Regions from separate parts of the Pseudoalteromonas sp. SR45-6 genome, predicted to be linked through region 2. Evidence: predicted binding sites of a transcription regulator. Region 2 holds the regulator's gene; the other holds the start of a gene.
The links. The regulator sigma-54, encoded in region 2, starts transcription at its own class of promoters, with help from an activator protein. The targets are predictions, from matches to a motif close to GTTGGCACGNNNNTNGNNT.
Positions count from the first base shown of each region.

Region 1 (5,217 bases), on a different contig from region 2:
TTCAAGTTGCTCAACAATTTTATCAGCGACTTCTTCGCCTAAGTTATAATCACTTAAACGCGTTGGCATATTCACACTGTGAAAAAACGCTTCAGTTGCATTAATTGCTTGTTCAATTGCTGCATCTTCATCACTGATATCTAATCCTAAAACGCGTTCTGCGTACTGTAAGATTTTACCGCGCTTAGTTTCTGTTTGCTCAGCCATCATACGAGGTAATACAATCGCAAGCGTTTGCGCGTGGTCAAGGCCATACATCGCAGTCATTTCATGGCCCAACATATGAGTGGACCAATCTTGTGGTACACCCGCTCCAATTAAGCCGTTTAATGCCATCGTTGCTGACCACATAATATTTGCACGTACTTGATAGTTATCAGGCTCACTGAACGCTTTAGGGCCCTCTTCGATTAAGGTCATTAAAATACCTTCAGCGAAACGGTCTTGCAGCTTAGCACCTACATCGTAGGTTAAATACTGCTCCATAGTATGCACAAATGCATCAACAATACCGTTCGCCACTTGGCGCTCAGGCAATGAAAAAGTCACTGCAGGGTCGAGTACTGCAAATTTTGGCAATACAAATGGACTAGCAAATGCAAGTTTTTCGTGAGTGTCAAGATTTGAAACAACACTATTGCCGTTTGACTCAGAGCCCGTTGCAGGTAACGTTAATACCACACCAAGAGCAATAGCAGATTTAATCTCGCCACCTTTTGATAAAATATCCCATGGCTCGCCGTCATAATTAGCTGCTGCGGCAATAAATTTACTACCATCAGCGACTGAACCACCACCAACTGCAAGAATGTAATCAACTTGCTTTTCTTTAACCAAAGCAACGGCTTTCATACATGTTTGATAACTTGGGTTAGGCTCAATACCGGCAAACTCAAACCACGTATGTTCACTTAACGCATCGACGACTTGATCATAGACGCCATTACTTTTAATACTGCCGCCACCATAAGTAACTAATACTTTTGCGTCTGCAGGGATCTCATTTTTAATTAAAGCGATTTGTTGTTCGCCGAAATGAATTTTGGTTGGGTTTGCAAAACTGAAATTTAACATGCTTGCTCCATTGCTTAGAGATGCTCATTATTTAGTGTGAGCTAAAATTTGGTGACCATCTAATTGTAGGGATTTAAGCATTAATTTAAAGACTAAGCTCAGAGAATCACTTTTGCACAGCTGCAACAATAGATGGTATAAACTATAATTACTTAATATTTGAGAACTAAATTATGTGGCATGGCCTTGATGAATTTTTACATGTGGTTGAACATGGCAGCTTTACCAAAGCAGCCAAAGTCATGGAAGTATCAACTTCACATATTAGCCGCCAAGTACAGCAACTTGAAAACCGCTTAGGCTCATTGCTATTTCAACGTACTACCCGAAAAATAAGCCTCACCGATGCCGGCCGCGAATATGCCGTAAAGCTCAAAGCAATTAAACAAGAGCTAATTGATGCTAATAATCAACTGCAAGGTGAGCAACGTAAACCCAAAGGGATCATTAGAATTTCTGGTGCTGGTGAATTTGTTGCATGTCATGTAGCACCTAAAATTGTTGAGTTTGTAAAACGCTACCCTGAGGTTGAAGTAGATATGGACTTCAACAATCGTAATGTCGACTTAGTTGAAGAAGGTTTTGATTTAGCGATCCGTTTTGGCCGCATGCAAGACTCTAACTTAATTGCACGACCACTTAGCCCGCGAATCATGACTCTCGTTGCCAGTCCAGAATATTTAGCACATCACCCAACCCCAACTACGCCTCAACAATTAACCGCTCATAATTGCTTAATTGCCATGGGGAAACGTTGGCGATTTAATTTTGCCGGCGATATTAAAGAGGTAAAAGTTGCCGGCAACTGGCGCAGTAACCATCCGCGCGCACTATTATCTGCGACATTAGCAGGCTTGGGCATTGCCCATTTAGCCACTGATATTGTTGATAAGTATATTGAAAACGGGCAACTAATTACCTTACTTGATGAGTTTCAGGTAACAGACAATGCCTCTTGGTTAGTGTATCCACGTAAAGATTTAATGCCGTACAGAGTGCGATTATTGATTGAACATTTACTCACAAGCTTTAATCATGCAAGTTAAAATAAAATGGTCTATGCAATATGATGATAATTTAAGCTGTATGTCTGTCACAACTCAGGATAGAATTTAACAAACAACAATAACAAGAGAGCAACATGAACGACTTCTATCAACTTTCAGCCAGCAATCTGCAAGGCCAAAGCATTGATTTTTCAGATTTCGCAGGCAAAGTTGTGTTAATTGTCAACACTGCCAGTAAATGTGGCTTCACTCCACAGTACGAAGGTTTACAACAATTACATGCAAAATACGCTGATCAAGGGTTAGTAATTATTGGTTTTCCGTGCAATCAATTCGGCAAACAAGAGCCTGGCGGCGCAAAAGAAATAGCGCAAGGTTGTTTAATTAACTACGGTGTTGATTTTGTGATGATGAGCAAAATTGATGTTAATGGCGAAAACGCCCACCCCGTATTCAGGCATTTAAAATCAGCCTTACCTGGATTTTTAACCCGCAAAATAAAATGGAATTTCACTAAGTTTTTAGTTGGCCGCGACGGCGAGGCAATTAAACGCTTTGCACCATTTACCAAACCGCAACAAATCGAAGGTGCTATTATCAAAGCCCTTAAAAGCAGTAATATCTAAACTCTAAAAGCAATAAAGAGGCAAATTGCCTCTTTATTTAAATTATCTCTTAGTCGTTTAAATACTCATCTAAGTCATCATCGCCCAAGTTTTTACGCAAGCGTTTTTGCTCAAGGTAGTCTTCCAACTTTTTCTTAACCTTTTGCTTATTCTTGTCGTGTTGATTACGCCCGACCATTTCGTACTCGTCTTCAACAAAATCGTCATCTAGCGCATCGTAACTAAATGTCTTACCCACAACCCACTCCATAAAGTGTTTGAGACCAATTAAGGATTTTTTATCACTATCATTGGTAAATTAAAAATGTTCAGCACTATTTCATCGTATGAAAAAGCACCAAAATAAAGCCATAACGCAATTCTAAAATAGTGTTATGTCGATATTGTGAATAAATAGCGCTAAATTTGAGTTCTGGAAAGTGAGAGTTTTTTATCGAAACGATAAGTATCTTTTATGCATTAATGCAAATTAGTCAAAATGACTAAAAAATGGCTTTTTTATAACATTTAACTGCAATTAAAAAAGGGCAAAAAACAATTAACCCATTGTTTTTAAATGCCAATAATTATTGGCATTAAACTTGATAAGTATTAAATACGTTAAATGCGTACTGGTCATAATCAACAAATTAGCAGGAAATAAAAATGAAAAAATTACTATTAATAAGTTCTTTATTCATTGCCACAGGGGCAATGGCACACAATGACAATGAGACGAATATTTCTTTTAGCGGCGACACATGTGACGTTGAATTTAAAAATGATGTGCGTATTAAGCCAAATGAATTAGAAATTTTTACAGCTGATAACCACACTATGACTTTTATAAATAGTGGCGAGTTAATGATTGATGGCCAAACTTTGGCACTCAACAGTCAACAACACCAAGCGATCAGTAATTATTCAGACAGTCTGCGTAGCCAATTACCAGAAGTCGCGAACATTGCTCTTGAAGGCGTTAAAATTGCCGGGGTCGCCATTGAAGAAGTCGCCAATGCATTTAATATCGATGGCCTAGATAGCATTAATGAATTAATGGCTGATATTCAGGTAGAAGTACAAAACACCTTTTACCAACAAGGCGCTTTTGTAATGGGCCAACAAAGCTTTAGCCAGTTTGGCGAAAACTTTGAAAGCCAATTTGATGAGCAAATAGAAAGCGCTGTACAAGCTGCGATGATGCAATCGATGGGTAGTATTTTAATGGCTGTAGGTTCAGAACTAATGGGCTCTGGTGGCGATATGCAAGCCTTTGAACAACGCATGGAAAATATGGGGGCTGAAATTGAAGCCAAAGTTGAGCAACAAGCTAACCAACTTGAAAAACGCGCTGATGCACTGTGCGGTAATTTTTCAACCATTGCTGATCAAGAGCAACAATTAGTTAAACTAGTCCCAGAATTGAAAGACTACCAATTATTTAGTTATAAACAAAATAACTAGCTTGAACTCAGGTTCTAAACGCTAAAAGTTTGATATCCCTTTAGCAGCACTCTTTTTTAAAGGTGCTGCTTTTTTATGCCATGCTATTTCTTCGCTAAATGCACTAACTCACCTAGCTTTATAATAGCTTGTTCAATTTTTTCACCCCATGGCAAACCATAACTTAATCGAATACAACTGCGATATTTATTAGTGGCTGAAAAAATATAGCCCGGAGTAATGCTAATGCCACTTTCTAATGCCAGTTGAAATAGTTTTACACTATCGTAAGCCGCACCTAAATCAATCCAGATCACACATCCGCCTTGCGGATCGCTGATCCTAGCGGTACTCGGAAAGGCCTGTTGTAAACACCAGATCATTCGTTCTTTATTAGAACGTAGACGCTGTCGCAGTAGTTTTATATTACGATCATAATCACCACTGACTATAAATTCATATAACGTCCATTGATTGATCAATGAAGTAGAACAACTCAATGCACGCTTATAGCGACGCGCTTTGGCAGCAAACTTTCCGGCAATCAACCAGCCAACACGATAACTCGGCGCCGCAGTTTTAGAAAACGATGCACAGGTTAATACCAACCCTTTTGTTGAGTAAGCCTGAGCGGGTGTACCACGCTGTGGGGTAAAATGTAAATCACCATACACATCATCTTCAATTAGCATCACATCTTGAGATTCCAATAACTCTACTAATTGTTTACGCTTATGATCAGGCATAAAACTACCCACAGGATTATTGATCGAAGTAGAGAACACACAGGCTTTAATATCGTGATCATGTAAAGCCAGGCTCAGATCATCAAGCCAGATCCCATCATCAGGACACAGCGGGATCTCGAGCGCCTTGAGGCCCAGGCTTTCGATCAATTCAATGATACCAAAATAACAAGGTGACTCGATCGCCACCACATCACCTACTTTAGTGACACATTTTAGCGCGATCGCCAGTGCTTCTTGAGCACCGTTGGTGATCACAAGTTCTTGCGAGTCAACACCAATGCCAAAATCTAAATAACGATGGATTAACTGCTTTTTCAATGGTGCAAAACCATCCATCGC
Region 1 is NZ_JACJDM010000004.1:75,428-80,644, forward strand. Features, by position in the region: gene H5158_RS03240 (iron-containing alcohol dehydrogenase) at 1-1,074, opposite strand, end outside; gene H5158_RS03245 (LysR family transcriptional regulator) at 1,248-2,120, shown strand; gene H5158_RS03250 (glutathione peroxidase) at 2,216-2,707, shown strand; gene H5158_RS03255 (PA3496 family putative envelope integrity protein) at 2,757-2,945, opposite strand; gene H5158_RS03260 (YggN family protein) at 3,353-4,150, shown strand; gene H5158_RS03265 (PLP-dependent aminotransferase family protein) at 4,234-5,217, opposite strand, start outside.
Region 1: H5158_RS03260 (YggN family protein) is a predicted target of sigma-54. The motif match lies at 3,276-3,294, and genes of this name have one in related genera.

Region 2 (5,217 bases):
TCAAAGATGCATTAATCGAAATGTCGGCAAAAGGCTTAGGTATGACAGCTATTGTTGATGACACAGGGCAACTTGCAGGGCTTTTTACTGATGGTGATTTACGGCGAATTTTAGAGCAACGAATAGATATTCACAGTACTTTGATAAGCACTGTCATGACCCGCTCTTGCACTACTGCAACTGCTGATATGCTTGCCGCCGAGGCACTCAATATCATGGAGAATAAGCGTATCAATGGCTTAATTGTAGTTGATGATAAACACCACCCTATTGGTGCTCTTAATATGCAAGATTTGCTCAAAGCAGGAGTTTTATAATGCAGTTTGCTGACTTATATCAGCCACTTTCAGATGATGCTCGCGAGCGAGCACAAAAAATCAAACTCCTGATCTGTGATATCGATGGGGTGTTTTCAGATGGTCGTATTTATCTTGGTAACCAAGGTGAAGAACTCAAAGCGTTTAATACTAAAGATGGCTTTGGTATCAAAGCACTGATCAATAGCGGTTTTGAAGTTGCCGTGATCACCGGTCGTCATTCACAGATAGTTCAGCAACGGATGACTAGCCTGACAGTACCGCATATTTACCAAGGCCAAGAAAACAAGTTGCAAGCTTATCAACAGCTCAAGGATAAATTGCAGTTAAGCGATGAACAAATCGCTTACATAGGCGATGACGGACCTGACTTGCCGGTAATGGAATTGGTTGGTTTTGCGGTGGCAGTAAATGATGCGCATCCACTAATCAAACGCATTTCACATTATACAACCATGCTACCTGGTGGCTTTGGGGCGGTGCGTGAACTCACTGATTTATTAATGCTCGAAAATGGTAAATCATTAACCAGCGAAGGCACGAGCTCATGAATAGTGCGCGTTTAATATTATGCGTATTATTTGTCGGCTGCATGGTATGGCTGTGGTATCCGTATTTTTATCAAAGTACCGCCATAAAACAACACCAAGAAGATATAATAGCAAAACCTGATTATACTGCGGTGGCATTAAAACAAACCGCATTTGATGAACAAGGTAAAATTAGCCACAAAGTAACAGCTGCAAAAATGGAACTCTATCAACAGTTAGGGTTCACTTACTTTGAACAACCTATTTTTACACTCTATAATCAACAGCAGACGTGGCAAATTAATGCCGATGAAGCCACCTTATATGAAAATCATCAATTAATTTTAGAAGGTAATGTGGTTGCTAAAAACCTGACCAATAATGCCATGATTGAACATATAAACGCAGATAATATTCAGGTTGATATTGAACTACAAACCATGAGTTCAGAACAACCAGTTGAATTAATCGGACCAAATTTAAAAATCACTGGGCGCGGTCTCCATGCCGACTTAAAAGCCGAAGTGGTAGAACTAATTAACCATACGCGAACCATATATTATGACCAATAAATTTGCTCACTTGCTTGTTATACCAAGCTTATTCATTGCTTTTGCAAGCTTTGCTGAAAATACGACACCACCTGCAGATCAAGTCTCTATCAGTGCTGACACGCAGCTTGCCCAACTGAAAGATAATATCGGTATTTTTGAAAAAAATGTTGAAATCATTCATGGTAACCGCCGTATCAAAGCGGATCGACTTGAAGTCCATAAGCGCGAAGATTTAGGCGATAACAAACAACTACTTGTCGCAACTGGCAGTCCGGCTTACTTTGAAGAAAAACAAACTGATGGCACAGTAATGAGTGCCAGTGCTGATGAAGTCCGTTACGATGTCGCTAAGCGCTATTTAACCTTGGTTGGCAATGCACAAGTCACTCAGGCAGGTCAAAAAATCAATGCCAGAAGCATTACCTATGATATGGACCAGCAACTGATCAGTGCTGAAAAAGGCGCAAGCTCAAGCGATCGTGTGCACACCATTTTGGTACCAGTAGACAGTAAAAAAGACGAATCTAAAGGGCAGCCATGAGTACATTAAAAGCTGAATTTCTAGCAAAAAGCTATAAAGGTCGCCAAGTTGTAAAAAGCGTGGGTTTAGAAGTTAGCGCAGGCAGCATTGTTGGCTTATTGGGTCCTAATGGCGCTGGTAAAACCACCACCTTTTATATGATTGTGGGTTTAGTTCCAAGCGACAAAGGTAAAATCAGTATTGATGATAATGACATCACCTTACTGCCAATGCACAGTCGCGCACGGTTAGGGATTGGCTACCTGCCACAAGAATCATCCATCTTCCGTAAATTAACTGTTTATCAAAACCTGATGGCTATTTTAGAAACTCGTAAAGAGCTGAATAAACAAGCCAGAGAAGAAGCGCTCGACAGCTTACTTGATGAGTTTAGCATTCAACATATCCGCGACAGCCAAGGTATGGCATTATCTGGCGGTGAACGTCGTCGAGTTGAAATTGCACGCGCTTTAGCCGCAAACCCAAAATTTATCTTACTTGATGAGCCTTTTGCTGGCGTTGATCCTATTTCAGTGTTAGATATAAAGAAGATTATTGAACACCTTAAAAACCGTGGTATTGGCGTGCTTATTACCGACCACAATGTACGAGAAACCCTTGATGTTTGTGAAAAAGCCTACATAGTTTCTCATGGGGAGTTAATTGCATCAGGTACCCCTGAGCATGTACTCGCCGACCAAACAGTCCGCGATGTTTACCTGGGCGAGCAATTTAGGCTATAAAGCCACGCTCGGCTAAGTATCTGCTAGACTTAACGATGATAACAATAAAAGGATTGTTAGAGATACATGAGGCAATCACTCCAGCTGCGCATGGGCCAGCAACTTACAATGACACCACAGCTGCAACAAGCAATTCGCTTATTGCAACTCAGTACATTGGATCTCCAGCAAGAAATTCAAGAAGCGCTCGACAGCAATCCATTGTTAGAGCTAGAAGAACATGAATATTCAGACGACACGGCTGGTAAAAACGAACAAAAACAAGATAACGATGACTTAACCGTTAGCGCATCAGCAGACGACAAGCCAAGCGAATATGAACAAGAAAGTAGCGAAGCATTAAGTAAAGAGACCTTAAGTGACGAAATGGCTATGGACGTCACCTGGGACGAATACATGAGTGCTGCGCCAAATACGTCATCTGGGCCAATGCCTGAAGATGAGTCAATTTATCAAGGTGCCTCAACTGAAACCTTGCACGAATATCTAATGTGGCAATTACAACTCACACCTTTTAGTCCAACCGATGAAGCCATTGCCATTGCGATTGTTGAAGCCGTTGACGATTCAGGTATTTTAACCTTGAGCTGCGAAGACATTGCAGAGAGCTTAAATCAAGGTAATAACGAAGAAGAAATCGAACTCGACGAAGTGCAAGCAGTGTTAAAACGCATTCAGTTGTTTGACCCTGTTGGTATTGCTGCGCGCAGCCTACAAGAATGTTTATGTATTCAATTAAATCAATTTGATCCTGCAACTCCTTGGATTAGCGAGACAAAAATGATTTTAACTGATCATATCGATTTATTAGCTAGTCGTGACTATCGCACTTTGATGAAAAAGACTAAGCTTAAAGAAGATGAACTAAAAGAAGTAATGACACTGATCCACAGCCTTAACCCAAAGCCTGCGGATACCATAGTACGCGAAGAATCAGAGTATGTTATTCCTGACGTTTCGGTGAAAAAAATTAAAGGTCGCTGGGTGGTTGAACTCAATCCAGACAGCATGCCAAAAATTAGAGTGAACAGCCAATATGCGGCGATGTCACGCTCTGTAAAATCAAGCACTGACAGCCAATTTATACGCTCGCATTTGCAAGAAGCTAAATGGTTTATTAAAAGCCTAGAAAGTCGTAACGAGACGTTACTCAAAGTAACCAACTGCATTGTTAAACAGCAGCAAGGATTCTTTGAGCATGGCCCTGAGGCCATGCGCCCTATGGTACTAAACGACGTTGCCGAAATGGTTGAGATGCACGAATCAACAATTTCTCGTGTAACCACCCAAAAATACATGCATACCCCTCGTGGTATATTTGAGTTAAAATATTTTTTCTCGAGCCATGTAAGTACTGAGAACGGCGGCGAATGCTCATCGACAGCCATTCGAGCATTGATCAGAAAATTGATCAGTGCAGAAAACTCAGCGAAACCATTGAGTGATAGTAAAATTGCAGATATATTGGCAGAGCAAGGTATCAAAGTAGCTAGACGGACTATTGCAAAATACCGCGAGTCACTGGCTATTCCACCGTCAAATCAACGTAAAAGTTTGATTTAAGGCGTAAAATCACAAGAGGAAAATGCTTATGCAACTAAATTTAACTGGTCGTCATGTAGAAATTACTGATTCATTAAGAGACTATGTAAACAATAAGTTTGCCAAGCTTGAAAGGCATTTTGATCATATCAATAATGTCCATGTCATTCTTGATGTAGAAAAGCTAAGCCAAAAAGCAGAAGCCACATTACATGTCAGTGGCGCTGAATTATTTGCCTCAACTGAGCACCAAGACATGTATGCAGCCATTGACGGACTAATCGACAAACTTGACCGTCAGGTAATTAAACACAAAGAGAAGCACGCTCGACACTAACACTATGAAATTAAGCTCACTTATTTGCCAGGACTGCAGTAAAGCTGCGGTCCTTTTTAATAGCAAAAAACGGATCATTGAATTTATCAGCCAATTGGCTCATGAACAACTTCCTCAGCTATCACAACAAGAAATCCTCAACGCACTACTGTCGAGAGAAAAACTAGGTAGTACGGGTATTGGTCGTGGTATTGCTATTCCTCATGGCCGTATGAGTGGTGTTGAAAACCCGCTAGCAATAATTATAGTGAGTGAATCACCGATTGATTTTGATGCGATAGATAATCGCCCAGTTGATATATTTGTAGCTCTCATCGTGCCAGATGGTGATAGCCAACTTCATTTGAAGACGTTAGCCACAATTGCTGATAAACTCAACGACAAAGATTTTTGTAAACAACTACGTAGCGCAAAAACAGACCAAGATTTGTATCACGTAATTGCTGCGCAATCGTAGCCAAATGAAGGAGAATTTACATGGAGTTAATCATCATCAGTGGGCGTTCTGGCTCAGGTAAATCTGTTGCTCTGCGTGTAGTAGAAGATCTTGGCTATTATTGTGTAGATAATATTCCGGTAAACTTATTACCTTCATTAGTGCGCAGTGTCTCTGATAATTATGACAAAATTGCCGTCAGTATTGATGTCCGTAATTTACCGAAAGAGCAGGAAGA
Region 2 is NZ_JACJDM010000049.1:11,192-16,408, forward strand. Features, by position in the region: gene H5158_RS17635 (KpsF/GutQ family sugar-phosphate isomerase) at 1-317, shown strand, start outside; gene kdsC (3-deoxy-manno-octulosonate-8-phosphatase KdsC) at 317-868, shown strand; gene lptC (LPS export ABC transporter periplasmic protein LptC) at 865-1,419, shown strand; gene lptA (lipopolysaccharide transport periplasmic protein LptA) at 1,409-1,942, shown strand; gene lptB (LPS export ABC transporter ATP-binding protein) at 1,939-2,664, shown strand; gene H5158_RS17660 (RNA polymerase factor sigma-54) at 2,731-4,227, shown strand; gene hpf (ribosome hibernation promoting factor) at 4,256-4,543, shown strand; gene ptsN (PTS IIA-like nitrogen regulatory protein PtsN) at 4,548-5,000, shown strand; gene rapZ (RNase adapter RapZ) at 5,021-5,217, shown strand, end outside.